DNA from 2 places in the Kitasatospora sp. NPDC097605 genome. Region 1 is predicted to be linked to the other one. Evidence: riboswitches for the same ligand, from Rfam matches in the RefSeq annotation. Region 1 holds a riboswitch; the other holds the start of a gene.

The links. Region 1 has a riboswitch for glycine ahead of gcvP (aminomethyl-transferring glycine dehydrogenase). Riboswitches for the same ligand answer to the same signal wherever they lie in the genome.
Region 2: another riboswitch for glycine. It lies ahead of gcvT (glycine cleavage system aminomethyltransferase GcvT); the one in region 1 lies ahead of gcvP (aminomethyl-transferring glycine dehydrogenase).

Annotation. Positions count from the first base shown of each region.
Region 1 covers NZ_JBEOSF010000018.1:147,878-162,976, reverse strand. Annotated here, with positions in the region: gene ABTX81_RS21810 (sugar phosphate nucleotidyltransferase) at 1-281, shown strand, start outside; gene ABTX81_RS21805 (DUF881 domain-containing protein) at 483-1,592, shown strand; gene ABTX81_RS21800 (small basic family protein) at 1,589-1,921, shown strand; gene ABTX81_RS21795 (DUF881 domain-containing protein) at 2,106-3,116, shown strand; gene ABTX81_RS21790 (double zinc ribbon and FHA domain-containing protein) at 3,232-4,110, shown strand; gene ftsR (transcriptional regulator FtsR) at 4,290-4,985, shown strand; gene ABTX81_RS21780 (bifunctional nuclease family protein) at 5,072-5,548, shown strand; gene ABTX81_RS21775 (MerR family transcriptional regulator) at 5,810-6,472, shown strand; gene ABTX81_RS21770 (SanA/YdcF family protein) at 6,595-7,299, shown strand; gene ABTX81_RS21765 (DNA polymerase IV) at 7,352-8,758, shown strand; gene ABTX81_RS21760 (MFS transporter) at 8,903-10,393, opposite strand; partial or broken gene ABTX81_RS39685 (YsnF/AvaK domain-containing protein) at 10,535-10,948, opposite strand; partial or broken gene ABTX81_RS21750 (PRC-barrel domain-containing protein) at 11,357-11,746, opposite strand; glycine riboswitch at 11,963-12,066, shown strand; gene gcvP (aminomethyl-transferring glycine dehydrogenase) at 12,306-15,099, shown strand, end outside.
Region 2 covers NZ_JBEOSF010000027.1:41,831-56,929, reverse strand. Annotated here, with positions in the region: gene ABTX81_RS26690 (L,D-transpeptidase) at 147-1,517, shown strand; gene ABTX81_RS26685 (L,D-transpeptidase) at 1,695-2,978, shown strand; gene ABTX81_RS26680 (L,D-transpeptidase) at 3,155-4,429, shown strand; gene ABTX81_RS26675 (ATP-binding protein) at 4,550-5,107, shown strand; gene ABTX81_RS26670 (VOC family protein) at 5,555-6,016, shown strand; gene ABTX81_RS26665 (CAP family protein) at 6,025-6,603, opposite strand; gene ABTX81_RS26660 (L-serine ammonia-lyase) at 6,949-8,316, opposite strand; gene glyA (serine hydroxymethyltransferase) at 8,505-9,773, opposite strand; gene gcvH (glycine cleavage system protein GcvH) at 9,853-10,236, opposite strand; gene gcvT (glycine cleavage system aminomethyltransferase GcvT) at 10,323-11,444, opposite strand; glycine riboswitch at 11,663-11,769, opposite strand; gene ABTX81_RS26640 (enhanced serine sensitivity protein SseB) at 12,173-12,970, shown strand; gene ABTX81_RS26635 (enhanced serine sensitivity protein SseB) at 13,100-14,047, shown strand; gene ABTX81_RS26630 (ABC transporter permease) at 14,523-15,099, shown strand, end outside.

The DNA of each region.
Region 1 (15,099 bases):
TCGACGCGCGGATCCCGCAGGCGCACATCCGCCGGCGGGACCTCGCGACGCCGTGGGCGGCGAAGGGCATGGTGATGCGCTCGGTGGTGGAGGCGGCCGGCAGCCGGCGGCTGGACACCACGGACGGTGTCCGGGTGGTCGAGGCGGACGGGCGCTGGACGCTGGTCCTGCCGGACCCGGCCGAGGCGGTCACCCACCTGTGGGCCGAGGGTCCCGACGACGCGGCGAGCGAGGCCCTGCTCGACGAGTGGGCGGCGGTGGTCGACAGCGCCGGGCGGTGAGCCCGGAGCGGGGCGGGGCGGCGCCGGCCGTCCCGCCCCGCTGTCCGTTTCGGGTGGTTGGTCACGGTCCGCCGGGTTTGGCATGTCTGCAGCTCAGGGGGCGTGCGTGGGGCCCTCGCGCGACATGGGACGATGGTCCGCATGTCAGCGACGCCGAGGCCGGGTGCCAGCAGTGGACGGTTCAACCGTCCGGATGCCTCGATGTCCCTGCTGACCAATGTGATGGACCACAGCCTGGACGAGGGCTACGCCGAGGCGGCGGCCGCGCGCGGCGGGGACGGGCCGTACCGGATACCGGGGACGACGCGCGGGCTGCTGACGCTGGGCGCCGGGCTGGCGCTGGTCGGCGCGGTGGTCACGGTCGGGGCGGTGAACGCCCACAAGGCGGAGCCGACGCTCGCCCGGGAGCGCGACGCGCTGATCCACCGGATCAACGATGCCAACGGTTCCGCCGACAAGCTCCAGCAGCAGGTCCAGGACCTGCGCCGGAAGGTCGAGGGCACCCAGCAGCAGGCGCTCGCCGCCGCGGGCGAGGGGGACTGGACGGCGGTGGCCGGCGCGGTCGGCCTCGGCGAGGTGACCGGGCCCGGGGTGAAGCTGGTGGTGGAGGACGCGCCGGGCACCGGCGCCGGCGGGAACGTCGACCCGCGGGCCGGGCAGGGCTTCTCCAACAGCGGGCGGCTGCGCGACCGCGATCTGCAGCTGGTGGTGAACGGGCTCTGGGCCTCGGGCGCGGAGGCCGTCTCGATCAACGGGCAGCGGCTCACCGCGCTCTCCGCGATCCGTGCCGCCGGTGAGGCGGTGCTGGTGGACAACCGGCCGTTGGTGCCGCCGTACACCGTGCAGGCGCTCGGCGACGGCACGCGGCTGGTGAGCGCCTTCGAGAGCGCCATGGCGGGCCAGTACCTGCGGCTGCTCCAGGAGAAGTACGGCATCAAGTCGACCATCTCGGCGCAGAAGAGCCTGACCCTGCCCGCGGCCGTCGGCGTCACCCTGCGGACCGCGCAGCCCGCCACCCCCGAGCCCTCGCCGAGTGCGAGCACGAGCCCGAGTCCGACCGCCGGCGCGGCCGCGAGTCCGAGCGCGAGTCCGACCGCCGGCGCGGCCGCGAGTCCGAGCGCGTCCCCGAGCGGGAGCGCCGGCGCCGGGGTGGCCGCGACGGGCAGCCCGTCCGGCGAGGCCTCGCCGTCGCCGAAGGCGAGCGGCAAGCGCTCGCCCAGTGCCCCGGCCACCAAGAGCACGACCTCCCGCCCGACCACCGCGACCACCACCGGGTCGCCCTCCGCAGCGACAGGAGCCGCTACACCGTGATTGCCGTACTGGGTCTCGTGATCGGGGTCGTCGTCGGACTCTTCGTCCAGCCCGAGGTGCCCGACGCCGTGGTGCCCTACCTGCCGATCGCGGTGGTGGCGGCGCTGGACGCGGTGTTCGGCGGTGTCCGCGCGATGCTGGACGGGATCTTCGACGACAAGGTGTTCTTCGTCTCCTTCCTCTCCAACGTGGTGGTGGCGGCGCTGATCGTCTTCCTCGGCGACCAGCTGGGCGTCGGCTCGCAGCTGTCCACCGGTGTGGTCGTCGTCCTCGGCATCCGCATCTTCTCCAACGCCGCGGCGATCCGGCGCCATGTCTTCCGCGCCTGAGCCGGGCCGCGGGCGCGCGGCGGAGGAGAAATCGGACGGATCGGCGGGAGAAGTCGTGCAGGAGGAGAAGCGCGGGGAAAGGTCCGCGGACGAGGCGGTGACCGGGCCGGTCGAGGCGGCCGCGGTGGAGGCCGCGCCGGCGGAGACGGTGGAGAGGGCGGAGAGGGCGGAGAGGGCAGAGAAGGTGCCCGAGAAGGCCCGCGAAAAGGCCCTTGAGAAGGCGCCCGTGCGGCCGGCGGAGGCTCCGCGCGCCGGGTCCGACGCCGAACCCGAGGTCGAGTCCGCCCCGCCCGCCCCCCGGCGCGCCCCCGTGGTGACGCCTGCGCCAGCGCGTGCGCCGGAGGTGACGGCGGAGACGCCCGGTGCTGACTCCGGGCCGGCGGATCCCGCGGAGGAGCCGGAGCCCGAGGACGACCAGGAGGAGCCCGAGCACGCGCCGATGTCGGTTTCCGCGCAGACCGTCGACCGGCACGCCGGACGCCGGCGGTTGATGGCCGCGCTGTGGCCGCCGCGGCTGTCGCGCGGTCAGCTGGTGGTGGCCCTGCTGCTCTTCTCGCTCGGCCTGGGACTGGCGATCCAGGTCCGCTCGACCAACGACCACCACAGTCAGCTGCGCGGCGCGCGCCAGGAGGACCTGGTCCGCATCCTCGACGAACTGGACAGCCGTCAGCAGCGTCTCCAGCAGGAGAAGGCGGAGTTGGAGCAGTCCCTGGCCAAGTTGGAGAACAGCTCCAACCAGGCCAAGGAGGCCCAGGAGCAGACCAGGAAGAAGGCGACGGAACTCGGTGTCCTCGCCGGGACCGTCCGGGCCACCGGTCCGGGCATCGTACTGACGGTCGATGATCCCCAAGGGCAGGTGAAGGCAGATATGCTGCTGGACACCCTGCAGGAACTCAGAGCGGCGGGGGCGGAGGCGATTCAGATCAACGATGTGCGCGTGGTGGTCAACACCTACTTCACGGACGTGTCCGGCGGCGGTGTGCAGATCGACGGCAAGAAGGTCTCGGCGCCCTACCGCTTCACCGTCGTGGGGAATCCGCAGGACCTCACGCCCGCGTTGAACATTCCGGGAGGCGTCGTCCGTACCCTGGAGAGCCACCAGGCACGAGCGACGATCTCCCAGCAGCAGAAGGTGGTCGTCGACGCGCTCGTCGATCCGAAGACGCCGCAGCACGCCAAGCCGGCTCCGAAGTGACCGTCACGTTCGGAGCGCCACTCCAGCCGGCCCGATCCACGACCGGGCCCGCATCCTGTCCGAGGTTCTCACCCTGCCCCACGGGCGGGTCTGTCACACGCAAGGGGATTCGCCCGTGAGTTTCTTCTCGAAGTTGTTCGGTCGCAACAAGGGCCGCGGCGCGGCCGCGGCGGAGGCGCCCACCGCGCTGCACCGCCGGGACGACGAGCCCGCCGTGCCGGGCATGCGCTCCGCCCCGGAGGGGGCGGAGTACGCCGAGCGTCCGCTGTTCCGGGACGGCGCCGGAGCCCAGTACGCGGGGAATCAGGCGGGCTACGGCGCGTCGGTTGACCCCTCCGGCGGCCCGCGCATAGGTTTCCCGACAGGACCCTCAACCTCTGGTGGAGGGTTTGCCCCGGACCCGTACGCCGGGCACAACCCGTCGGGTGTGCCGCGCCAGGAGGCTGTGAACATGGCTGGCCCCACTCCGTGCCCCAGGTGCGGCAACCAGAACCCGGCCTCCGCGCGGTTCTGCTCCAACTGCGGTACGGCGCTGCGCGGCGGACTGCTGCCGGAGGGGTCGGCCGAGACCACCTCGACCATCTCGATCTCCGGTCTGGAGTCCTACGACCCCAACACCACGACCGGGACCGGCACGCCGGCGCTCTCGGCCGAGGTGCTGGCCGCGATCGACGCGCTGCCCCCGGGCTCGGCCCTGCTGATCGTCCAGCGCGGCCCGAACTCCGGCAGCCGGTTCCTGCTGGACTCGGACAAGACCACCGCGGGCCGCCACCCGCAGGGCGACATCTTCCTGGACGACGTCACGGTCTCCCGCAAGCACGTGGAGTTCCGCCGGACGCCGGGCGGTGGCTTCACCGTCGCCGACGTCGGCAGCCTGAACGGCACCTACGTCAACCGGGAGCGGATCGACGAGGTCGCCCTGAACAACGGCGACGAGGTGCAGATCGGGAAGTACCGGCTGGTCTTCTTCGCCAGCCACAACCGGGGGTACTGAAAACAACGTCGGCAGGAGCCCGAGTGAGTCCGAACACCCCTTCCTCTCCTCTCGGGGCGGCCACCCCCGCGTCGTCCGGCCCCCGGCCGGACCAGGGCGCGCGGGGGGTGGTCGCGGCCCCCAGGCAGCCGGTCCGCCCGGACCGGCCCGCCGGGCGGCGGCGCGGTGGTGACGAGCTGTTGAGCATCGGCGCCGTGCTGGCCTTCCTGCGCGACGACTTCCCCGAGGTCACCATCTCCAAGATCCGCTTCCTGGAGGCGGAGGGGCTGGTCGAGCCGCAGCGCACCCCCTCGGGGTACCGCAAGTTCAGCCCGGCCGACGTCGAGCGGCTGGCCTATGTGCTGCGGATGCAGCGCGACCACTACCTGCCGCTGCGGGTGATCCGCGAGCACCTCGACGCGATCGAGCGCGGCGAGAACCCGCCGGCGCTGCCCGCGGCCGCGGACGCCCGGCCCGGGCCGCTGGAGGAGGCGGACCGCGAGCTGACCGCCGCGGCCGAGGCCTCGACCGGGGTCCGGCTGGGCCGGGCCGAGCTGCTGGCGGCCGCCGAGTCCGGCGAGGCCGAGCTGGCCGAGTGGGAGTCCTACGGGCTGGTCGCGCCCGGACCGGACGGCGGCTACGACGGCGAGGCGCTGCAGGTCGCCCGGCTGGTCGCGGAGCTCGGCCGGTACGGGCTGGAGCCGCGCCACCTGCGGGCCATGAAGGCCGCCGCGGACCGGGAGGTCGCGCTGGTCGAGCAGGTCGTGGCGCCGCTGCGGCGGCACCGCAACCCGCAGACCAGGGCGCACGCCGAGGCGACCGCCCGGGAACTCGCGACGCTGTCCGTCCGGCTGCACGCCGCGATGGTCCAGGCGGGCCTGCGGATCCGGTCGTGACCCGGGCCCCTGCGGGCCCACCGCGCTGACCAGCGGTGTCGGCGCTGCGCTTTCATATCCGGGTCGGGAGCCATAGGGTTGCCTGTGTGAATGAGCTCGACGTCGTGGGTGTCCGGGTGGAGATGCCTTCCAACCAGCCGATCGTGCTGCTGCGGGAGGTAGGGGGCGATCGGTACCTGCCGATCTGGATCGGCCCCGGCGAGGCGACCGCGATCGCCTTCGCCCAGCAGGGCATGACGCCGGTGCGCCCGCTGACGCACGACCTGTTCAAGGACGTCCTGGAGGCGCTCGGCCAGCAGCTCACCGAGGTCCGGATCACCGATCTGCGCGAGGGCGTCTTCTACGCCGAGCTGGTCTTCGCCGGCGGGGTGGAGGTGAGCGCCCGGCCGTCCGACGCGATAGCGCTGGCGCTGCGCACCGGCACGCCGATCTACGGGAGCGAGGAGGTGCTCGCCGAGGCGGGCATCGCGATCCCGGACGAGCAGGAGGACGAGGTCGAGAAGTTCCGCGAGTTCCTCGACCAGGTGTCGCCGGAGGACTTCGGCGGGGGCGGCCCGCAGTAGGGCCGGGGCGCGGCCCGGGGGCGCCGCGGAACCGGCCGGCGGGCCGAGGTGCCGTAGGTGATACGGCTGTTTTGCCAAAATGCTCGCACCTACCCACACTAGGGGCACGAAAAACCACTCTCCTGAGTGACGTGGTCTGTTCGGCTCGGCGTGGCGATCGTTGACGGGCCATGGGGGACTGCCTACCGTCAGGAGGAGCTGCCCGGGTGCCCGATCGCCCGCGGTCTGGGTTGCCCGCAGCACGAGTGGACGGAGGTAGGCATGACCGGCACTGGCGATGAAGTGGCCGCGGGAGGCCTGTGCGCCGTGCACCTGCCGCGCACCACCCGCAAGGTGACCGAACTGCCCCGGACGGCGGAGCTGCCGAGGGTGGGCCGGTTCCCCGCGGTGCAGCCCGGCCAGCCGGCCCTGGAGCGGCTCTCACCGACGTCCGAGCTGATCGGCTACCGGGGTCCCACCGCCTGCGCGGCGGCCGGGATCACCTACCGCCAGCTGGACTACTGGGCCCGCACCGGCCTGCTGGAGCCGAGTGTGCGCTCGGTGTACCCGGCGAGCAGCCAGCGGCTCTACAGCTTCCGCGACATCCTGCTGCTGAAGATCGTCAAGCGGCTGCTGGACGCCGGCGTCTCGCTGCAGAACATCCGGGTGGCGGTCGCCCATCTGCAGGCCGCCGAGGTCGCCGACCTGGCCGGGCTGACGCTGATGTGCGACGGCGCGACGGTGTACGAGTGCACGACCCCCCAGCAGGTGGTCGACCTGATGAAGGGCGGCCAGGGGGTCTTCGGGATCGCGGTCGGCGCGGTCTGGCGGGAGCTGGAGCTGACCCTGGTGCGGCTGCACGCGGAGCGGACGGACACCGGTGAGACGGTGGTCGGCCAGGACCCGGCGGACGAGCTGGCGCAGCGGCGCAACCGGGCCGTGTAGGAACATTCGAGCGACGCCGTGGGCCCGGACGGGGAACCGTCCGGGCCCACGGCGTCGTCGTGCCCGGGGTGAACCGAGTTGAGGGAGGGCATGTGCGGTTCGGTCCCGGGATCCCCGGTCTGCTGGCGCGCCGGGCGGTGCGGCTCGGCCTTCGGCTGCGCCGGCGGCCGGCGCAGCGGCGGCTGTTCCAGCTGGTGACGGTCGGCTGCTCGCTGGCGCTCGCGCCGAGTGCCTGGCTGTGGCTGGCGGCGGGGGACCGGGTGGGGACGGTGGCGAGCGCGCCCCCGGCGCCGGTGGCGGTGGTGTTCGGCGCCGGGCTGTTCGACGGCAGGCCCTCGCCCTACCTGGCGCACCGGCTGGACGCGGCGGTGGAGCTGTACGGGACGGGGAAGGTCCAGGCGATCCTGGTGACCGGCGACAACGGCCGGAGCGGCTACGACGAGACCGACGCGATGCGCGGGTACCTGATCGAGCACGGGGTGCCGGAGGTGCGGGTGGTCGGCGACTACGCGGGGTTCGACACCTGGGACTCCTGCACCCGGGCGCACCGCATCTTCGGGGTGGACCGGGCGGTGCTGGTGAGCCAGGACTTCCACGTCCGCCGGGCGCTGGCGCTCTGCGAGGCGGCGGGGATCGAGTCGTACGCGGTGGGGGTGCCGGAGGTGCGGGACGCCACCTGGCTGTACGGCGGGCTCCGGGAGATCCCGGGGGCCGGGAAGGCGGCTCTGAACGCCTGGCTTCGGCCGGACCCGCTGTTCCTCGGCCCGAGCGAGCCGGGCATACCGCGGGCGCTGGCGGACGCCGGCCGGGAGCGGGCCGCGCGCTGAGGCGGCGGCCGGGTTCGGCGGTGTTGTCGGACCCGTGCGGCATGATCGGCGGGTGCGGTCACTGCCGAGCATCATCCACCTCGACATGGACGCCTTCTTCGCGTCGGTGGAGCAGGCGGCCAAGCCGAGCCTGCGCGGCAAGCCGGTGATCGTCGGCGGTCTCGGCGGGCGCGGGGTGGTTTCGACGGCCTCCTACGAGGCGCGGCGGTTCGGGGTGCACTCGGCGATGCCGATGGCGCAGGCGCGCCGGCTCTGCCCGAACGCGGCCTTCCTGGCCGGCCGCTTCGAGGCGTACCGGCAGGTGAGCGAGCTGGTGATGGCGCTGCTGCGGGAGCTGTCGCCGCTGGTGCAGCCGCTGAGCCTGGACGAGGCCTTCGTCGACCTGGAGGCCGGTCCGTACGGCCCGGTGCTGGCCGAGGCGGACCACGGCACGGGGGAGCGGCTGGTGCTGGCCCTGGCGGAGGACCTGCGGGCGGACATCGAGCGGCGCACCGGGCTGACCGCCTCGGTCGGGGCGGCCGGGTCGAAGCTGATGGCCAAGATCGCTTCCGAGCAGGCCAAGCCGGACGGGCTGGTGCTGATCGAGCCGGGGCAGGAGCGGGCGGTGCTCGGGCCGATGCCGGTGCGGGCGCTGCCGGGGATCGGCCCGGCCACCGAGCAGGTGCTGCGCCGGGCGGGGCTGACCACGGTGGCGGAGCTGGCCGCGGCGGGTGAGGCGGAGCTGGTGCAGCTGCTGGGCCGGGCGCACGGGGTCGGTGTCCACCAGATGGCGATAGGTCTGGACGACCGGCCGGTGGTGGCGGACCAGGACGCCAAGTCGGTCTCGGTGGAGGACACCTTCGAGGTGGACCTGGCCGACCGGGACCGGGTGCTGCGGGAGGTGGAGGCGCTCGCGTTGCGGTGCGTGCGGCGGCTGCGCGGCGCGGGGCGTTCGGGGCGGACCGTGGTGCTGAAGGTCCGGCGCTTCGACTTCTCGACGCTGACCCGCTCCGAGACGCTGCGCGGCCCGACGGACGACGAGACGGTGATCGTCGAGACGGCCCGGCGGCTGGCCTCGCAGGTGGACATCACCGGCGGGGTGCGGCTGCTGGGTGTCGGGGTGGCGCAGCTGGCCGACTACACCCAGGAGGACCTGTTCGCGCAGGCCGTCCGGGAGGAGGCGGAGGCCGCGGCCGCGGCGGGTGCCGGGGCCGGCGCGGAGGAGGAGCCGGAGGCGGTCGAGGAGGAGGCCGCGGTGGTGCGGCGCTGGCTTCCGGGGCAGGACGTGCGGCACGCGGAGTACGGGCCGGGGTGGGTGCAGGGCAGCGGGGTGGGCCGGGTGACGGTGCGCTTCGAGACGCCGTGGAGCGGGCCGGGGCGGGTGCGGACCTTCGCGATCGAGGATCCGGCGCTGGAGCCGGCCAGGCCGCTGCCGCTGCGCGAGGGGTGGCCGGCCGAGGACGTGGACGACGACGAGTAGGACGCGAGCGCGAAGCGGCCCCACCCGGCGGGAGTGCCGGGTGGGGCCGCGTGCGGTTCCGGGCCGCGGACGGTCGCGATGCCCTCGGCGACCGTCCGGGTCCGGTCCCCGCGCCCTGTCCCTGGGCGCGGGTCGGACGCCTCGTCAGGCGTCGGTCTTCACCGGCTCACGGCCGGAGGTCAGGTCCGCGGTCCGGTTGCCGAGGGTCACCGAGGTGGCCGGCTTGACGGTGCGGATGAGGAAGGGGACGGCGCCGGCCACGACGCAGACCACGGCGGCGGTCCAGAACGCGTGCTGGTAGGCGTCCAGGGTGGGCAGCGAGACCGGGATCGGCAGCTTCATGGTGTCGCCGGTGAGGATGGCGGCCATGACGGCGGTGCCGATCGCGCCGCCGACGGTGCGCAGCACCGCGTTCATGCCGTTGGCGATGCCGCTCTGCTCGACCGGGACGGCGCCGTTGATGTAGGCGGGCATCGCCGAGAAGGCGAGGCCGATGCCGAGGCCGAAGATCGCCGAGGAGAGGTAGATGTCGCCCTCGTGGCTGTGCCGCAGGGCCAGGTAGGCCATCGCGACGGCGCCGAGGACACCGCCGAGGACCAGCGGCAGGCGCGGGCCGCGGCGGGCGATCAGCAGGGCGCCGAGCGGGGCGGCGACCATCGAGCCGAGGGCGGAGGGCAGCAGCATCACGCCGGCGTGCAGCACGGTGGCGGTGAAGCCGTAGTGGGCGAGCTTCTCCGGGGTCTGGGCGAAGTTGCTGATGACCATGAACGAGCCGTACATGCCGAAGCCGATCAGCAGGCCGGCCAGGTTGGTGAAGGCGACGGCCGGACGGGACATCATCTTCATGTCGACCAGCGGGTGCGCGACCTTGACCTCGATGACGCCCCAGATCAGGGCGACCACGGCGGCGACGGCGAACAGGCCCAGGGTCTTGGTGGAGGTCCAGCCCCAGTTGTTGCCCTGGCTGACCGCGACCAGCAGGGCGGAGAGCCAGCCGGCGAGGGTGAGCGCGCCGAGCGGGTCGGCGCCGCCGTCCTTGTCGGTGACCGGGTCGGTGGGCACCCGCAGGGCGACCAGGGCGACCGCGATCAGGCCGAAGACCAGGCCCATCCAGAAGATCGACTTGTAGCTCCAGTGCTCCAGCAGCAGGCCGGTGGCGACCAGGCCGAGGCCGCTGCCGACGCCCATCGAGGCACTGATGGCGGCGACGCCGCCGGTCACCTTCTGCTTGGGCAGCTCGTCGCGGACGATGCTGATGGCGAGCGGCAGCACGCCACCGCCGGCGCCCTGCAGCACGCGGGCGACGACCAGCCAGGTGAAGGAGTGGGTGGAGACCGCGAGCGCGGAGCCCGCGACCAGGCCGGCCAGCGAGATCAGCAGCATCGGCTTGCGGCCGCGCAGGTCGCCGAAGCGGCCCAGCAGGGGGGTCAGCACGGCGGCCGACAGCAGGTTGGCCGTCATCAGCCAGGTGATGCTGGAGCCGGAGACGCTCAGTTCCTTGGCGAGCGAGGGCAGGATCGGGACGACCGCGGTCTGCACCACGCTGAACGACAGCATCGCCAGGATGAGGGCCGGCAGGACCCGGGCGCTGCTCTGCTTCTCGGCCGCGGTGGTGGGCTGTGGTGCCTCACTCACGGTTGCTTCCTCCCGTACATAGTGAATGAACTGAAGTAACCATGCCGGGAGATACTTCAGAGTGTCAAATATTCATTGGTTAAGCCTTGGTAAAAAGGAAGGACCCCGGCCGCGGCGGCCGGGGTCCCTCGGGGGGCGGGGTCAGACGAGCGGGCGGGCCGGGACCGGGCGGGCCGGGGGCGCGGCCGGCGGAGGGGAGGCCGGAGCGGTCGGTGCCGCGGCGTTGTCGTGGACCTCGACCTGCTCGCGCCGCAGCTCCTCGCGGACCACCTCCTCGGTGGTGTACCGCTCGATCACCAGGCGGACCCGTTCGATCGGGGCCAGGTACTTGCGGACCACCGGGCGCTCCTCGCGCAGGGTGACCTCCTCCACCGCCTCGGCGATCTCCTTCTCGTCGAGCGCGGCCCGCTCGGCCTCGCCGACCGGGATCCGTTCCACCCGGACCCGCTCGTGGACCACCGGGACCCGGCGCTCCACCTGCTCGCTGGTCACGTACTTGCGCAGCCTGGCGGTGCCGATCACATGCCACTCGGTGGTGATGTCCAGGCGCTCCTCGCGGCAGGTGATCTCCACCCGGCCGGTGGGGGAGGAGGCGCCCGGGTCGTTCGCCGGCCGCGCGGGCCGAGGGTGCGGCTCGGCGGCGGGCTGCGGTGCGGTGGGTGCCGCGTCGGCCGGGACGGGCGCCGGAGCGGGAGCGGGGGTGACGGGAGCCGGGGCCGCGGCGGGGGCCGGGGCGGGGGGCGTCGAGGGGGCGACCGGCGCGGGGGTGGCGAGGGGCCGCATGTGCGTCTCCGGGGTGGGGTCGGCCGGCTTGTCGAGGTCGGCCGCCCGGTGGAAGGTGAGCTGCTTGGCCGGGCGGGCCGCGTTGGTGCCGTGGGTCGCGCCCGTCCCGTTGGTGGCGGGGGCCGTCGTGTGCGGGGCCGGCGGGTGGGCGGCCGGCGTGTGGGCGGCGGCCGCGCCGGTGCCGGCGGTGGTGCCGAAGTCGAGGTCGTCGGCCTCCGCCCGCGGGACCTCGCCGGCCGCCGGCGACCGTCCCTCGGCCGGGGTGTCCAGGCCGTAGTAGCGGTAGAGCTGGAATTCCTGGGCGGGCGACAGGTGCTGGCCCACGCCGAAGTCCGGTGAGTCCTTCACCAGGGACTTGTCGTAGGGCACCCGAAGCTCGTCGCCGGCGAACTCGCTCGTGGTCAGGGGGACGAACGCGTCCCGGCCGAAGATGCCGGTCCGGACGGCGGCCCACTCGGGCCGGCCGGTGGCGTCGTCCAGGTACACCTCGTCGATGGTGCCGATCTTGTCCCCGTTGCGGTCGACCGCCTTGTGGCCGATCAGGTCCCGGGGGTCGATGTCGGTCTGCACGCTTCTTTCCTCCAGTGCGGTGAGCTCGCGGTACGCCCGCAGGACAACGCCACTTCACACCAAAAGCCATGAACCGGACAGGTGCGAGCGGGGCGCGGCCGGACGGGGCGGGGGCTGCGCCGACCGGGTCATCGCCGCCGTCGGCGGCGAAGTGGCCGGACGACCTGACGCACCCGTGATCGGGGGGCCTCCCGCTGGTACCCTGGGCGCGACCGCCGAGCCCGCTCGGGAGAGTCCCCGACAGCGGAAACCGCTGGTCGGGGCGCCGAAGGAGCAACTCCTCCCCGGAATCTCTCAGGCATCCGTACCGTGCGGGATAGGTCACTCTGGAAAGCAGGGCAGGATCGCGGGCGAGGGAGCCGGCGGACCCCACCCTCACCGACGGTGCAAGCCGGCGGGGCGTCCCACGGCGCTCCGTGCGGGCGAAGCTCTCAGGTCCCGATGACAGAGGGGGAGGCCTGTCGGGTACGTCCGACCGGGCCGTCCGCTGCTGTCCGCAGCGGTGCGGCGCCCGGCGTGCGCACCCCCGCCGGTCCGTGACCAGGAGGCCTCGACCACCATGAACGCCCAGCCGAACTCGGGACGCCCCACCACCCCCGCGACCCTCACCGAGCTCGAACAGGCCAGCCCCTTCGAGAACCGCCACATCGGCCCCGACGCCGCCGCGCAGGAGAAGATGCTGGCCCAGGTCGGCTACGGCTCGCTGGACGAGCTGGCCACCGCCGCCGTTCCCGAGGCGATCCGCTCGATCACCGCGCTCGACCTGCCCGCCGGCCGCAGCGAGGCCGAGGTCCTCGCCGAGCTGCGCGAGCTGGCCGGCCGCAACACCGTGCTCACGTCGATGATCGGCCTGGGCTACTACGGCACCTTCACCCCGCCGGTGATCCTGCGCAACGTCATGGAGAACCCGGCCTGGTACACCGCGTACACCCCGTACCAGCCGGAGATCTCGCAGGGCCGCCTGGAGGCGCTGCTCAACTTCCAGACCCTGGTCTCCGACCTGACCGGCCTGCCCACCTCCGGCTCCTCGCTGCTGGACGAGGGCACCGCGGCCGCCGAGGCGATGGCCCTGGCCCGCCGCGTCACCAAGGTCAAGGGCGGCGTCTTCCTGGTCGACGCCGAGACCCTGCCGCAGACCGTCGCGGTGATCAACACCCGGGCCGTTCCCACCGGTGTCGAGGTCGTCGTCGCCGACCTGTCCGAGGGCATCCCGGCCGAGATCGCCGAGCGCGGCGTGTTCGGCGTGCTGCTCCAGTACCCCGGCGCCACCGGTGTGGTCCGCGACCTCGCCCCGCTGATCGAGCAGGCCCACGGCCTGGGCGCGATCGTCGCCGTCGCCGCCGACCTGCTCGCGCTGACCCTGCTGAAGTCGCCGGGCGAGCTCGGCGCCGACATCGCCTGCGGCACCTCCCAGCGCTTCGGCGTGCCGATGGGCTTCGGCGGCCCGCACGCCGGCTACCTCGCGGTGCGCGCCGAGTACGCCCGCTCGCTGCCCGGCCGCCTGGTCGGCGTCTCCGTCGACGCCGACGGCAACCGCGCCTACCGGCTGGCCCTGCAGACCCGCGAGCAGCACATCCGCCGCGAGAAGGCCACCAGCAACATCTGCACCGCCCAGGTGCTGCTCGCCGTGATGGCCTCGATGTACGCCGTCTACCACGGCCCGGACGGCCTGGCCGACATCGCCCGCCGCACCCACCGCTACGCCGCCGCCCTCGCCGAGGGCCTGCGGGCCGGCGGCGTCGAGCTGCTGCACGGCGAGTTCTTCGACACCGTCACCGCGGTCGTCCCCGGCCGCGCCGCCGAGATCGCCGCCGCCGCCCGCGCCCAGGGCGTCAACGTCTTCCAGGACGGCGCCGACCGGATCTCGGTCTCCACCGACGAGACCACCACCCGCGAGCACCTGGCGGGCGTCTGGGCCGCGTTCGGCGTCGAGGGCGTCGAGGTGGCGGAGAGCGCCGACGCGCTGCCCGAGGCGCTGCTGCGCCAGGACGAGTACCTGACCCACCCGGTCTTCCACAGCCACCGCTCGGAGACCGCCATGCTGCGCTACCTGCGCCGCCTGTCGGACCGGGACTACGCGCTGGACCGCGGCATGATCCCGCTGGGCTCCTGCACCATGAAGCTCAACGCGACCACCGAGATGGAGTCGGTGACCTGGCCGGAGTTCGGCCAGCTGCACCCCTTCGCGCCGGTCGACCAGGCCGAGGGCTTCCTCACCCTGATCCGCGGGCTGGAGCGGCAGCTGGTCGAGGTGACCGGCTACGACGCCGTCTCCATCCAGCCGAACGCCGGCTCCCAGGGCGAGCTGGCCGGCCTGCTGGCCGTCCGCGCCTACCACCACGCCAACGGCGACACCCAGCGCGACGTCTGCCTCATCCCGTCCTCCGCGCACGGCACCAACGCCGCCTCCGCGGTGATGGCCGGCATGCGCGTGGTCGTGGTCAAGACCCTGGTCGACGGCGACGTCGACGTCGAGGACCTCAAGGCCAAGATCGAGCAGCACCGCGACAGCCTCGCCGTGCTGATGGTCACCTACCCGTCCACCCACGGCGTGTACGAGACCCAGATCACCGAGATCTGCGGCCTGGTGCACGAGGCCGGCGGCCAGGTGTACGTCGACGGCGCCAACCTGAACGCGCTGGTCGGCCTGGCCAAGCCGGGCAAGTTCGGCGCGGACGTCTCGCACCTGAACCTGCACAAGACCTTCTGCATCCCGCACGGCGGCGGCGGCCCGGGCGTCGGCCCGGTGGCGGTGCGCGCGCACCTCGCGCCGTACCTGCCGAACCACCCGCTCCAGGAGGAGGCCGGCCCGGCCACCGGCGTCGGCCCGATCTCGGCCGCCCCGTGGGGCTCGGCGGGCATCCTGCCGATCTCCTGGTCGTACGTCCGGCTGATGGGCGGCGAGGGCCTCAAGCGCGCCACCCAGGTCGCGGTGCTGAACGCCAACTACATCGCCAAGCGGCTGGCCCCGCACTTCCCGGTGCTCTACACCGGCCCCGGCGGCCTGGTGGCGCACGAGTGCATCATCGACCTGCGCCCGCTCACCAAGGAGACCGGCGTGACGGTGGACGACATCGCCAAGCGCCTGATCGACTACGGCTTCCACGCGCCGACCATGTCCTTCCCGGTGGCCGGCACGCTGATGATCGAGCCGACCGAGTCCGAGGACCTGTTCGAGATCGACCGGTTCTGCGACGCGATGATCGAGATCCGGGCCGAGATCGACAAGGTCGGTTCGGGCGCCTGGGCGGCCGACGACAACCCGCTGCGCAACGCCCCGCACACCGCCGCCACCCTGGCCGGCGACTGGGCGCACGGCTACACGCGGCAGGAGGCGGTCTTCCCGGCCGGCG
Region 2 (15,099 bases), on a different contig from region 1:
GCGCCCGGGCGCACTCCCTCGGGGCCGGCCCCGTCCCGCTCCGCGTGGGGGAGGAGGAGCGTCCACCGGGGCCCGGGGCGGCGGCGTGTCCTGGGGGGAGCGGCCTCGTTGTGGGGGTATCGGACGGTGAGGGTGGGAGGCCCCGGATGTGGGTACGGCGGCTGGCGGCGCTGGGCTGCTGCCTGGCGGTGCTGGCCGGGTGCGCCGGCGGGGGCGGGGCGCCGGCGGGCGCGAGCGGGGACGCCGCCGGGGCGAGCGGCCCGGCCGCCCCGCCGCCCGCGTCCCGGGCGACGATCACCGCGCTGCCCGCCGACGACACCCAGAACCTCCCGCCCGAGGGCCCGGTCCGGGTGACGGTCGCCCAGGGCCGGCTGGTCTCCGTCCGGCTCGCCGACACCCGGGGCGGCGAGGTCCCCGGCTCGCTCGCCGCGGACGGCGCGGGCTGGACCCCGGACGGGCCGCTGCCGCTGGCCACCGCGTTCACCCTGGACGCCGTCGCCGAGGACGACCAGGGCCTGCGGGCGGCCCAGCACACCGAGTTCTCGACGATGGCCCCCTTGCACACCTTCGCCGCCTTCTTCACCCCCGAGGACGGCTCCACGGTCGGCGTCGGCATGCCGGTCTCGCTGCGGTTCAGCCGCCCGATCACCGACCGGGCCGCGGTGGAGCGCGCGATCGCGGTGACCGCCGACCCGCCGGTGGAGGTGGCCGCGCACTGGTTCGGCGGCCAGCGCCTGGACTTCCGCCCCCGGCAGTACTGGGCGGCGGGCACCAGGGTCACGGTGGCGCTGCGGCTCAAGGACGTGCAGGGCGCGCCGGGCGAGTTCGGCACCCAGCACAAGGACGTCCGGTTCACCGTCGGCCGGGCCCAGGTGTCCACCGTCGACCTCGACGCCCGCACCCTCACCGTCCGCGCCGGCCAGGGCGGCAAGGTGCTGCGCGCCCTCCAGGTGTCCGCCGGGGACGCCAAGCACCCGACGTACCGGGGCGTGCTCGTGGTGTCCGAGAAGTACAAGGTCACCCGGATGAACTCGCAGACCGTCGGGATGGGCGACGAGTACGACATCAAGGACGTGCCGCACGCGATGCGGCTGACCACCTCGGGCACCTTCGTGCACGGCAACTACTGGGCCGACCCGTCGGTGTTCGGCACCGCCAACACCAGCCACGGCTGCATCGGCCTGGCGGACGCCAAGGGCGGGGCGAGCGGCGAGACCCCGGCGGGCTGGCTGTTCGAGCACACGATCCCGGGGGACGTGTTCGAGGTGCGGGCCTCCACGGGGGACGTGGTGCCGGCGAACAACGGGCTGAACGGGTGGAACCTGTCCTGGGCGCAGTGGGAGGCCGGAAGCGCCCTCCGGGGCGGCGCGAGCCCCTCCGCCGCCCCGGCCGCCGGAGCGGTGGTGAGCCAGGCTCCCGCGCCCTCTCCGGCCCCCTCTCCGGCCCCCTCTCCGGCCCCCTCTCCGGCCCCGTTCCCGAGCCCGTCCGCGAGTCCGTCCCCGACGGCCGCCCCCTGACGACCATGTGCGGATGATCTTCACCGGCGTTCACCGGCAGCCTCCCCAGGATTCACCCGTTCGGCCCAGCTATCCTGCTTGCCGCGCCGAAGCCCGGCGCGAATGATCGCCGGTCCGGTGCAACCCGTCCGGGCGAACAGTGCGTCCATCAGGATGAACACCGGGAGGGGAGAAACCGTGAAGCCGGTTAGGGCGGCCGACGCCGCGATACGTACCACCGTCACCCGCCGCCGCGTGCGTCAGAGCGCGGTGGCGTTGGCGATGGGCGGGGTGCTGCTGCTCACCGCGGCCTGTGGCGGCGGCGACGACAAGAAGGACACCGGGGGCGGCGAGGCGGCCGCCACCGCCGGGGCCAACGGCACGGGGGACGCCGGCAACGGCGCCACGCCGGCCCCGAGCGCGACCACGCCGAAGACCTCGGCCGCCGTGCTCAACGTCGAGCCGAAGGACGGCGCCCAGGACGTCGCCCCGGACGGCGCGCTCAAGGTCGGCGTGACCAACGGCAAGCTCACCGCGGTCGAGGTGACCGACAAGGAGGGCAAGCCGGTCGCGGGCGCCATCAGCGCCGACGGCAGCGGCTGGAAGCCCGACGCCGCGCTGGCCGTCGGCATGGCGTACAAGGTGAACGCCCAGGCCACCGACACCGAGGGCCTGGTGGCCGCGTCCACCACCACGTTCACCACGCTGACGCCCGCGAAGAAGGTCTCCACCAACGACAACATCGCCGACAACGCCACCTACGGCGTCGGCATGATCGTCTCGGTGAAGTTCAGCAAGGCGGTCAAGAACAAGGACGCCGTCCTCCAGGGCATCACCTTCGAGACCAGCAACGGCACGACGGTGAAGGGCCACTGGTTCGGCTCGGACCGCCTGGACTTCCGCCCCGAGAAGTACTGGGAGCCCGGCACCAAGGTCACCATCAAGTACCGGCTGAAGAACGTCGAGGTCTCCCCGGGCATCTACGGCGACATCGACAAGGACGAGCCGTTCACCATCGGCCGCTCCCAGGTCTCGGTGGCCGACTCCGCCAGCCACCAGATGACGGTGACCAGGTCGGGCGCGAGCCACACCGTGCCGGTGACCCTCGGCGACGAGAAGAACCCCTCCTGGAACGGGACCATGGTGGTCATGTCCAAGGAGAAGGTCACCCGGATGAACTCGCAGACCGTCAACCTCGGCGAGGAGTACGACATCCCGGACGTGCCGCACGCGATGCGGCTGACCAACTCGGGCACCTTCGTGCACGGCAACTACTGGGCCAACCCGTTCGGCAAGACCAACGCCAGCCACGGCTGCATCTCGATGCAGGACGTGAAGGGCGGCAGCGACAGCTCGGTGGCGGGCAAGTTCTTCAACGACTCGATGATCGGCGACGTCGTCATCGTCAAGAACTCCAAGGAGAAGACCGTCGCCCCCGAGAACGGCCTGAGCGGCTGGAACCTCGGCTGGGCGAACTGGTAGACCCTACCCGCCGGTAGGCCCTCGCGGCCCCGGCGCGGCGACGACCGGCCCGATCCTCACTCGTTGGGGTCGGGCCGGTCGCGTTCTCCGCGCGGTCAGTGCTCCGAACAGCGCAACCTTTCCCGGGGGCGGTGCGTGTAACTGTCGGACACCGGAGACGAGGGAGGGAGTCGACGATGAGGTCGATACGCACGGTGGTGGCCGCCGGTCTGGTCGGGGGAGCGCTGCTGCTGACCAGCGCCTGCGGCGGTGGCGGCGGAGGGAGCGGGAGCGCCGCCAAGGCGGAGCTGGGCGCGGGCGGGGCCGCGGGGGCCTCGTCGGCGCCGTCCGCCCCGGGCACGGCCCCGGCGGCGCCGGGGGCGCCCGCTCCGGGTGCCACGAGCGCCGCGCCCGAGGTCTCGCAGGCCGTGGTGGACATCCAGCCGAAGTCCGGCACGGTGGACGTCGCCCCGGACGGCGCGCTCAAGGTCGCGGTCTCCGGGGGCAGGCTGACGACCGTCAAGGTGAGCGACAAGGCCGGCCGGGAGGTGGCCGGCACGATGGCCGCCGACGGTTCGAGCTGGACCCCGTCCGGCCCGCTGGCGGTCGGCACCGCCTATCAGGTGAGCGCGCTGGCGGCGGACGCCGGCGGCGTGGTCGCCTCGGCGGACAGCAGCTTCACCACGCTGACGCCCGAGCGCGAGGCGAAGGCGAGCGACAACATCGAGGACGGCGCCACCTACGGCGTCGGCATGATCGTCTCGGTCTCCTTCGACAAGGACGTGAAGAACAAGGAGGCGGTGGCGAAGGGCGTCACCTTCCGGACCAGCGACGGCACCGTGGTGAAGGGCCACTGGTTCGGCAACCGCCGGCTGGACTTCCGTCCCGAGAAGTACTGGACCCCGGGCACGCAGGTCACCGTCCAGTACCGGCTGAAGAGCGTGGAGATCGCGCCGGGCGTCTACGGGGGAGTCGACCGGGACGAGCCCTTCACTATCGGGCGATCCCAGATCTCGACGGTTGACGCCAGGACCCACCGGATGACGGTGGACCAGGACGGCCAGAGCTCGGTCGTGGAGATCACCTCCGGCTCGCCCGAGTACCCGACCTGGAACGGCACCATGGTCGTCATGTCCAAGGAGGGCGTGGTGCGGATGCGTTCCAGCACCCTGCCCGGGATGACCGGCGCCCCCTACGACCTCCAGGCCCCGCATTCCATGCGGCTCACCGACTCCGGCACCTATGTGCACGGCAACTACTGGGCCGACCCCCTGCCCTTCGGCAAGACCAACGTCAGCCACGGCTGCGTGGGCCTGAGGGACGTCGAGGGCGGCGGTCCGGGCACCTCGGCGGGCAAGTTCTACGACGGTTCGCTGATCGGGGACATCGTCACCGTGCAGAACTCCGACCGCGGCCGGGTCGCGCCGGACAACGGCCTCGGCGGCTGGAACCTCGACTGGAGCGCCTGGTAGCCGCCGGCCCGTCGCACGGCCCGGACCTGCCCGAACGCGGGTTCGGGTTGCATGCGGCATATGCCGAAACACCCAGTGATCGTTTGCTCATTGTCCGTACGCGGCCGCTTGCGTTCCGCAATGATGGTCCGCATGGCGGGTTGGGGCGAAACAGATCAGTCATCACTTCCGGGATCCAGCTTGGTCGCTGACGCGTCGTGGGCGCCGTTCCAGGACGCCCTCGTGGCACTGGAGCGGCTCAGCTCCGACGAGCTGGAGCAGTTGTACGTCGGGAGACTGTGCGACCGGGACGCGCCGCGGGAGGTGCGGTTGCCGTCCCGGCCCGCGACCGGCCCGCTGGCGCGCCGGCTGGTGCTCGCGGCCCTGGAGACCTGGGACCTGCACCAGCACCTGGAGGTCGGCGAGTTACTCACCAGCGAGCTCGTCGCCAACGCGGTGCGGCATGCCGCCGGTCGGACGATCGGACTGCACGTGGTGCGCAAGCCGGGCTGGGTCCGGGTGGAGGTGCGGGACTCCTCACGGGCGCTGCCGTGCATGGTCCTGGCGGACCCGTTGCCGGTCAACGAGCGCGGGCGCGGGCTCCAGGTGGTCGACGACCTGGCGGACCGCTGGGGCGCCGACCTGCTGCCGCGCGGCAAGGGCGTCTGGTTCGAGCTGAAGGTCCGCGAGCGGGTCTGAGCCGGGCCCGGGCCCCGTCCGGGGAAAACACGCGGGGCCCCCGGTATCACCGTGGTCCGGTGGCTGGGGGCCCCTGCAAGTCATCGCGCCGGCCAAGGGGGTGCGTGCCGCGCGATGGACGTCGGCCGTGCCAGGTCGGGCCGGCCGAAGTTTCTCCGTCGCCCACGGCGAGGCGCGCCAGTCGGTGGCGCCCGCCGTCGGACGCTTCGACTATCGCATGGATCTCAGCATGTGGGCAAACCAGGTGGCTTGGATTTCAAGGTTTGTAACCTAGTTCACCTTGGGAATTTGCATAGGTTCACGCCACAGCCTGAGATTATTCATGATCGGAACGATCTGTGACCGTCCGGAGCGCCGTCGCTTGACCTGAAGTCCGCTTCAATTCCTACCGTGATCCCCAGACCGCCGGTGAGTCGGCCGGCGGCGTCCACGGAGGGGGATCCCACCATGACCGGCACCGACGGCGTCGTTCCCGGGCGTTACCGGTACGCGGCCGTTCCGCACATCATGGTCGACGACGCCGGTGCGGCGATCGACTTCTACGTACGGGCGTTCGGGGCCCGGGAGGACATCCGGATCGACGGGCCCGGGGGCGGGGTGCTGCACGCGGAGGTCAGCATCGGGCGGTCCGTGCTGATGCTGGGGGACGCCGGGGACGGCGCGCCGTTCACCGCCCCGGCCGTGCTCGGGGGGACGAGCGTCGCCCTGCACGTCTACGTGCCGGACGTGGACGCCCTCGTCGAGCGGGCCGCGGCCGCCGGCGCGGAGGTGCTGCAGCCGCCGACGGACATGTTCCACGGCGACCGCACCGCCGTCCTCAAGGACCCCTCGGGCCATGTGTGGATCTTCCTGACCCACCTGGAGGACCTCACGCCGGACGAACTCCTGCGCCGGGTGTCCGCCGGCTGACCCGCCGGTCAGGTGCGCGGGGGGAGGACGTTCTGGGGGAACTGGCCGAGGACGTTGCCCGCCGGCCCGTAGTCGCAGACGATGTACGTCTCGTACCAGGTGCCGCCGCGGCCGAAGGCGCGGGCGCAGCCGAGGCGGGTGGAGGACTTCCAGACCACCTGGGTGAACAGGCCGGTGGAGGCGGAGTAGTCGGGCCGGTCGTAGTCGTAGTCCCTGTGCTGCGCGTACCAGGCGTCCACGGCCTGGCGGCAGCCGGCCCGGACCGCGGAGCCGTTCCCGAACCAGGACTGGTTCTCGCCGTACGCGGGGTCGAGGCCGTCGTGGCCGCCGGAGAGGCCCTCGGAGGTCGAGAGCCGGGCGACCCGGGCCCTGGCGTGCTCCTGGACGGCGGGGTCCGGGGTCAGCGCCGGGACGCCGTGACGGGCGCGGTACTCGTTGTGGGCGCGCAGGCAGTCGTCGGCGAAGGCCGCGTCGGTGGCGTCCGGCAACGCGGCGCGGGCCGCCGCCGGCCCGGCACCGGCCACGCCGACGGCGGTGGCCAGCAGCAGGGCGGTGAGGGCGCGGAGGCCGGTTCGGGTGTTCTTCATCCGTGCTCCGGGGGCTGGTGGGGGTGTCGGTCCGGCCACGATGGCAGGCGCCGGAACCCCGGACGGGCCGGATGCGGAATGGTTCACTCCTGCGAGTGAGCGCGCGGTCGGCGGGTCGACGCGCGGCTGATGGCCCGGGTCCGTCGACAGGGCCGCCCGCGCGGCGCCCACGACCTGATCACCGCGGCCACGGCGCCGGCGACCGCTCGGACGGTGGTGACCACCGACGCCTCGGCGGCCTTCGCCGACCTGCCGGCGTGCGGGCGATCGTTCTGGCCGGCTGGGCCCTGAAACGCCCGCGCCCCCGCCGGGAGGGCGGGGGCGCGGGCGTCGGCGGGGGCGGTGTCAGCACTCGATGACGTTGACGGCGAGGCCGCCGCGCGAGGTCTCCTTGTACTTGATCTTCATGTCGGCGCCGGTCTCCTTCATGGTCTTGATCGCCTTGTCGAGGGAGACGTGGTGGCGGCCGTCGCCGCGCAGGGCCATCCGGGCGGCCGTGACGGCCTTGACGGAGGCCATGCCGTTGCGCTCGATGCAGGGGATCTGGACCAGGCCGCCGACCGGGTCGCAGGTGAGGCCGAGGTTGTGCTCGATGCCGATCTCGGCGGCGTTCTCGACCTGCTCGGGGGAGCCGCCGAGGACCTCGGCGAGGCCGCCGGCGGCCATCGAGCAGGCGGAGCCGACCTCGCCCTGGCAGCCGACCTCGGCGCCGGAGATGGAGGCGTTCTCCTTGAAGAGCATGCCGATCGCGCCGGCCGCCAGGAGGAAGCGGACGATGCCGTCCTCGTCGGCGCCCGGGATGAAGTTCAGGTAGTAGTGCAGGACGGCGGGGATGATGCCGGCCGCGCCGTTGGTCGGGGCGGTGACCACCCGGCGGCCGGAGGCGTTCTCCTCGTTGACCGCCATCGCGTAGAGGGTCACCCACTCCATCGCGTTGGCCGGGCCGATGCCCTCGGCGCGCAGCGCGCGGGCGGCTGCGGCGGCGCGGCGGCGCACCTTGAGGCCGCCCGGGAGGATGCCCTCGCGGGACATGCCGGCCCGGACGCACTCCTGCATCACCCGCCAGATCTCCAGCAGTCCGGCGCGGATCTCCTCCTCGCTGCGCCAGGCCTTCTCGTTCTCCAGCATCAGGCCGGAGATGGACAGGCCGGTCTCCCGGGTGAGCCGCAGCAGCTCCTCGCCGGTGCGGAAGGGGTACTTCAGCACGGTGTCGTCGGGCTTGACCCGGTCCGCGCCGATGGCGTCCTCGTCGACGACGAAGCCGCCGCCGACCGAGTAGTAGGTCTTCTCCAGCACGGTGGAGCCGTCGGCCCGGAAGGCCCACAGGGTCATGCCGTTGGCGTGGTACGGCAGCGAGCGGCGCCGGTGCAGCACCAGCTGGCTGTCCGGGTCGAAGTCGATGGCGTGGACGCCGAGCAGGTTGATCCGCTTCTCGGCGGTGATCCGCTCGACGTCGCGGTCGGCCTGGTCGACGTCGACGGTGCGCGGGGAGGCGTTCTCCAGGCCCAGCAGCACCGCCTTGGGGGTGCCGTGGCCGTGGCCGGTGGCACCCAGCGAGCCGTACAGCTCGGCGCGGACGGCCGTCACCTCGGTCAGCAGGCCCTCCGACTTCAGGCGGCGGGCGAACATCCGGGCGGCGCGCATCGGGCCGACGGTGTGGGAACTCGACGGACCGATGCCGATGGAGAAGAGGTCGAAGACGCTGATGGCCACGGAGTGACGTCCTTGTCTGGTCTCGTGGGTGGTGCCGGCAGGGAGGGGAGGACGGCGGTGGCTGGACGGGTCGGTCGGGCGGCGACACGGGACGGGGCACCGCGCGCACTCTCCAGTGTGCGCGGTGCCCCGGAATCCCCGGTGTCCGGGCGGCGTGAGCCCGGTCACCGGAGGCCGAACGACAGGACTTACAGGTTCGGGTAGAGCGGGTACTTCTCGGCCAGGGCGGTGACCCGGGCCTTGAGCGCCTCGGCGGTGCCCTCGTCGAAGGCCGGCTTCAGGGCCTCGGCGATGATGTCGGCGACCTCGCGGAAGTCCTCGGCCTGGAAGCCGCGGGTGGCGAGCGCCGGGGTGCCGATCCGCAGGCCGGAGGTGACCATCGGCGGGCGCGGGTCGTTCGGGATGGCGTTGCGGTTGACCGTGATGCCGACCTCGTGCAGGCGGTCCTCGGCCTGCTGGCCGTCGAGCTCGCTGTTGCGCAGGTCGACCAGGACCAGGTGGACGTCGGTGCCGCCGGACAGCACGGAGACGCCGGCCTCGGTGACGTCGTCCTGGAGCAGGCGCTCGGCGAGGATCCGGGCGCCGTCCAGGGTGCGCTGCTGGCGCTCCTTGAAGTCCTCCGAGGCGGCGACCTTGAAGGCGACGGCCTTGCCGGCGATGACGTGCTCCAGCGGGCCGCCCTGCTGGCCGGGGAAGACCGCGGAGTTGATCTTCTTGGCGTGCTCGGCCTTGGAGAGGATGACGCCGCCGCGCGGGCCGCCCAGGGTCTTGTGGGTGGTGGTGGTGACCACGTCCGCGAACGGCACCGGGTTGGGGTGCAGGCCCGCGGCGACCAGGCCGGCGAAGTGGGCCATGTCGACCATCAGCAGCGCGCCGACCTCGTCGGCGATCCGGCGGAACTCGGCGAAGTCGAGCTGGCGCGGGTAGGCGGACCAGCCGGCGATGATCAGCTGCGGCTGGTGCTCCTTGGCGAGGCGCTCGACCTCCTCCATGTCGACCTGGCCGCTCTTGTCGTTCACGTGGTACGGCACCACGTTGTAGAGCTTGCCGGAGAAGTTGATCTTCATGCCGTGGGTCAGGTGACCGCCGTGGGCCAGGTTCAGGCCCAGGATGGTGTCGCCCGGCTTGATCAGCGCGAACATCGCGGCGGCGTTGGCCTGCGCGCCGGAGTGCGGCTGGACGTTGGCGTGCTCGGCGCCGAACAGGGCCTTGATCCGGTCGATCGCGATCTGCTCGACCACGTCGACGTGCTCGCAGCCGCCGTAGTAGCGGCGGCCGGGGTAGCCCTCGGCGTACTTGTTGGTCAGCACCGAGCCCTGGGCCTCCATGACCGCCACCGGGGCGAAGTTCTCGGAGGCGATCATCTCCAGGGTGGTCTGCTGGCGGTGCAGCTCGGCGTCGACCGCGGCGGCGATCTCCGGGTCGAGGGCGTGCAGGGACTGGTTCAGAACCGTCATGGTGGGGTCTTCCCGGGAGGAGAGGGGGAGGCTTGGCCAGGGGGCGGCCGCGGGTGCGGCGGCCGCCCCCGGCGGTGGCTCAGGCCGAGGGGTTGGTGAGCGCGGTGTACTCGTCGGCGCTCAGGAGCGGACCGGTCGACTCGACGCGGACCTTGAACAGCCAGCCACCCTCGAACGGCTCGCCGTTGACCAGGCTGTTGTCGTTCTTGACGTCCTCGTTGACCTCGGTGACCTCACCGGTCACCGGCGAGAACAGGTCGCTGACCGACTTGGTCGACTCCAGCTCGCCACAGGTCTCACCGGCGGTCACGGTGGCGCCCACCTCGGGGAGCTCCACGTAGACGATGTCACCGAGGGCGTCGGCGGCGTGCTGGGTGATGCCGATCGTGGACACACCGTCGGCGTCGGCGGCGGTCAGCCACTCGTGCTCCGCGGTGTACTGCAGGTGCTGGGGGTTGCTCATGGCGTCATTCTCCAGGATGGGAAGCGGGTACGACGAAGCGGCCCGGCGCGCGGACGTTCCTCGCGGGGAAACAGGTGGGGGACGGGTCAGCGGGCGCGCTTGTAGAACGGCAGCGCCACGACCTGGACCGGCTCGTGCTTGCCGCGCACGTCCACCGCGACGGTGGAGCCGGGGGCGGCGTGGGCGGCGTCCACGTAGGCCATCGCGATCGGCTTCTCCAGGGTGGGGGAGGGCGCGCCGGAGGTGATCCGGCCGATCGGCTCGCCGTCGGCGGAGACCACGGTGTACTCGGCGCGCGGCACCCGCTTGCCCTCGGAGACCAGGCCGACCAGCACCCGCGGCGGGTTGGCCTCGGCCTCGGCGGCGGCCCGCTCCAGGGCCTTGCGGCCGACGAAGGCGCCCTCGTTGGTGGTCTTGTCGAAGCGGACCACCCGGCCGAGGCCCGCGTCGAACGGGGTCAGGTCGGTGGACAGCTCGTGGCCGTACAGCGGCATGCCGGCCTCCAGGCGCAGCGTGTCGCGGCAGGACAGGCCGCAGGGGATCAGACCGCGGTCGGCGCCGGCCTCGGTCAGCGCCTGCCAGATCTGCTCGGCGTCGCCCGGGTTGCAGAAGATCTCGAAGCCGTCCTCGCCGGTGTAGCCGGTGCGGGCGAGCAGCACGTCGCGGCCGGCCACCTGGGCCGGGAGGATCGCGTAGTACTTCAGGCCGGGCAGGTCGGCCTCGGTGGTGCCGGCCAGGATCGCGGTGGACTCCGGGCCCTGGACGGCGATCAGCGCGTAGGCGTCGCGGTCGTCGGAGACGACGGCGTTGTAGCCCTTGGCACGGGCGATCAGCTCGTCCAGCACCAGCTGGGCGTTGGAGGCGTTGGCGACGACCAGGAAGGCGTCCTCGCGCAGGCGGTAGACGATCAGGTCGTCCAGGATGCCGCCGTCCTCGGCGCAGATCATGGTGTAGCGGGCGCGCAGCTCGCCGAGCGCGGAGACGAAGCCGACCAGGGCGTGGTCCAGCATCTCGCCGGCCTGCGGGCCGGTGATGGTGATCTCGCCCATGTGGGAGAGGTCGAACAGGCCCGCCTTGGTGCGGACGGCGAGGTGCTCCTCGCGCTCGCTGCCGTAGCGCAGCGGCATGTCCCAGCCGGCGAAGTCGGTCATGGTGGCGCCGAGGGCGCGGTGCAGCGCGTCGAGCGCGGTGAGGCGGAGGGACGACATGGCCAGGAACTCCTCGGTCGGGGCACTCAGGGGTGCGCGCGCCGGGACCGGCCCCGTTTCGAGGGCGGCGGACCCTGCACGCGGGCATGCGGCGGCTGGGTCTCCCCATCTGTCGTCGAACCTGAGAGCTTCACCGTCCACTGCCCTGTGAGGACAGCATGGCGGCTTGCACCGTGGGTGGGCGGACGGCAGGGCCGTTCGCCGCTTTCCAGATGTGCCTAACCCGTGCGGTAGGGGTGCCTGAGAGATTCCGGGGAGGACTTGCTCCTTCGGCGCCGGCTGCGCCTCCTGACGGGGGCGCTCCGGACTCTCCCGCGCGGGTTCGAGCGGCCGGTATGGAGTTGACGGGGCCTGGGTGGATGCCACCGCAGACGCGCACATCATGGCACGTCCACGGGAACAAGGGGAGGGGGCCCTCCATCACGCGGGCCTCTTTCTGCGCTCGGCTCGCTCGCCGGGTGCGCTCGGCTCGCCTCCGGGCCGCTCCGACCCGGCGCCGACGCTCCTCGCTCCGGCACTCCCTCCTCCGTCGCTCGCTTGTCGCTCCTCCCTTTCGGCACCGGCGCGGCCCTTCGGCTCGCTCGCCGGGTGCGCTCGGCTCGCCTGCGGGCCGCTCCGACCCGGCGCGGCCCGCAGGCTCGCTCGCCGGGTGCCGCCTCGCCCGTCGGGGGGAGGGGCCGAAACGCTAGGCTGCGGGCATCGGCGAGCAGAGGGCGGTACGGCGGCGCATGGGGTACCCGGTGGAGCAGCAGGGGTGGGGCGGGGCGGAAGCGATGCCGCCGGGCGGCGCGTGGCCGGCCAATGAGCTGGAGCAGGTGCTCACCGCCGCGCTCGGCGACCCGGGCGCCACCCCCCGGGTGATCGAGGTGCTGGCGCGCAGCCAGGTCTGGATCCCGCTGCCGTCGGGCGGCGACCCGCAGGGGCAGTCACTGGACCTGCCGATCATCGAACTGGCCGGCGACCCCTATGTCCCGGTGTTCTCCTCCCAGGAGGTCTTCCTCCAGCAGGCGCCGGGGATGCCGTTCGCGGTCGCCCCGGTGTGGGAGTTCGCCCGCGGCCTGCCGCTGGGCGTGGGGATCGCGGTGAACCCCGAGGCGGCGGTGGGCATCCCGGTGCCGCCGGAGGGCGTGGCCGAACTGCGCCGCGGGCCGCGCGAGGACCGCTGGGACGCCGCCCCGGACGCGCCGGAGGGCGGCGGCCGGGTGGCGCTGCGCGAGCCGGTGCCGGGGGAGGACCCGGAGGCGTTCCTGGCCGCCTGCCGCGGCGAACTCGCGGCGCTGCCGGGGGTGCTGACCGCGCGGCGGGCGCTGGCGAGCGTCGAGGGCGAGCCGACCGTGATGTTCGTGGGCGTCCAGCTGGACCCGGGGGCCCCGGCCGACCCGGCCGCGGTGAACGAGGCATTGGGGCGAGCGCTGGGAACCGCGCCGCTGCCCGGCGGCGTCCACCTCGTACTGCTCGACCTCGCGGACGATCCGGTGGTCGACTGGTTGGTGAACCGGGTCGCGCCGTTCTACGTGCGGGGCTGATCCGGCGGCGGTACGAACCCTGGCACGTCGGCGTGGCGGCGGTCGGCGGCCGCCCCATAGGGTGCGTGCTGACGGCCGCCGGGCCGCCGGTGACGGACGAGGAACGAAGAAGCGCAGCGAGGTGGGCGCATGAGTGCGGGATCGGTAGCTGGCGGTGCACCGGGGCCCTGGGGCCAGGCGCCCACCGGACGCCCGGATCCGGGCGCGCTGGAACGCGCGCTGCGCGAGGTGGCGCCGGAGCGCTACGAGGCCTACGAGACGATGCTGCACGCGCTCGCCGAGGGCCGGGTCTGGATGCTGCTCTGGCACGGCACGCCGGGCAGTCCGGACGCCCAGTACGGGAACATGGAGATCAGCGGTCACGGCTACGCGCCGGCCGTCACCTCGCCCGAGCAGCTGGCGGCGTCCGGCTGGGCGCGGGCGCACGAGGTGATCACCGGCCGGGAGATCGCGGCCTCGCTGTACCGGACCCGGTGGGGCCTGTGGCTGAACCCGCACGCCCCGGGCGGCGGGGTGGGCGTGCCGTGGGCGGACCTGCGGCGGGTCGCGGCGGGCCTGGACCGCCTGCCGGCCGGGCCGCTGAAGCTGAGCGAGCCGCAGGTGCCGGCGCAGCAGTTCTTCGCGCTGCTGGAGCGGCAGGCGGCCGAGGTGCGCGCGGTGAAGGCGCTGCGCCGGGCCTGGGTGCGCCCGTCGGTGGGCGAGCCGTACCTGGCCATCGGTCTGGACCTGTACGAGAGTTCGCCGCCCACGGTGGAGGCCGTGCGGGCGCTGATGCAGCGGGCGATCGCGGTCGCGCCGGAGGGCCTCGCGGTCTCGACGGTGGCGATGGCGGACGAGTACGACCCGGTGGCGCTGTGGATGCGGGCCAACGCGCGCCCGTTCTACGACCGGGAGGCGGCCGGGCACGGCCGGCCGCAGACGGGCCCGTACCCGCCGGTGCCCCCGCCGCCGTACGCCTCGCAGCAGGGCCCGGCCCAGGGTCAGGGCTTCGGCTACGGCACGCATCCGCCGGCACCGGGCTGGCCCGGGCAGCAGCCGCCGCCCCAGCAGCCGTGGCCCGGCTACCCCGGTCGCTGACCGGACGAACGCGCCAAACGCCGACCACCGGAACCGGCTTGACACCTTGTCAGGCCGGTTTCGGCGTTTTTCCGGACGATCTCGCCGAAGTGGGTGGCAGACATCTTGACATGGCTGTTACAGCTGTGTGAAGAGGGATATGCCGAAGATCGTGGAGGTGCATGCGGACAGATCACAGTTGGGCATCTGTCGGTTGTCAGGGCTGGCGTAAGCCAGTTCGGATGGCAGAGAGTTCTGCAACAGCCCACCGCGCGTGGTTGGCGCCTCACAAAGGCGGACGCGCTGACGGGCCGCATCATCCACGTGACGCCCATCCCGCGTGGCAGCAGTACTGAGCACGTCGTACCGCTGGGAACACCCCCGTACCTGCACTTCCGCATGTCCGCACCCAAGCACGTCCGCACCAGCCGAGCCGCCGATCCCGGCGTCCGGCACCCGTGGGCCGGCCACCGTCGGCGAGGGGACCGAACTGACCATGACCGCACCCATCAAGACCGCCGGCAACGCACCGGGGGCAGACGCCGCCGCGAGCCCGGCCAAGAAGATCGAGGGCCGCTCGCTCGGCCAGATCGCCTGGACCCGCTTCAAACGGGACAAGGCCGCCGTCGCCGGCGGCATCGTGGTGATCCTGCTGATCCTGCTCGCCGTGCTGGCCAAGCCGATCGAGTCGGTCTTCGGCCTGGACCCCGACGCCCTCCACCAGGACCTGCTGGACGCCGACCTCGGCGGACTGCCGATGGGCGACTGGGGCGGCATGAGCTGGGACCACCCGCTCGGCGTCGACCCGCTGCAGGGCCGCGACCTGCTCACCCGGGTCATCGAGGGCTCCTGGGTCTCCCTGCTGGTCGCCTTCGGCGCGACCGTGCTGTCCAACACCATCGGCACCGTGCTCGGCATCATGGCCGGCTACTACGGCGGCTGGGTGGACACCCTGATCAGCCGGGTGATGGACGTCTTCCTCGCCTTCCCGCTGCTGCTCTTCGCCATCGCGATCTCGACCTCGCTGCAGGGCGGCGCGTTCGGCCTGCACGGCCTCCCGCTGCACATCATGG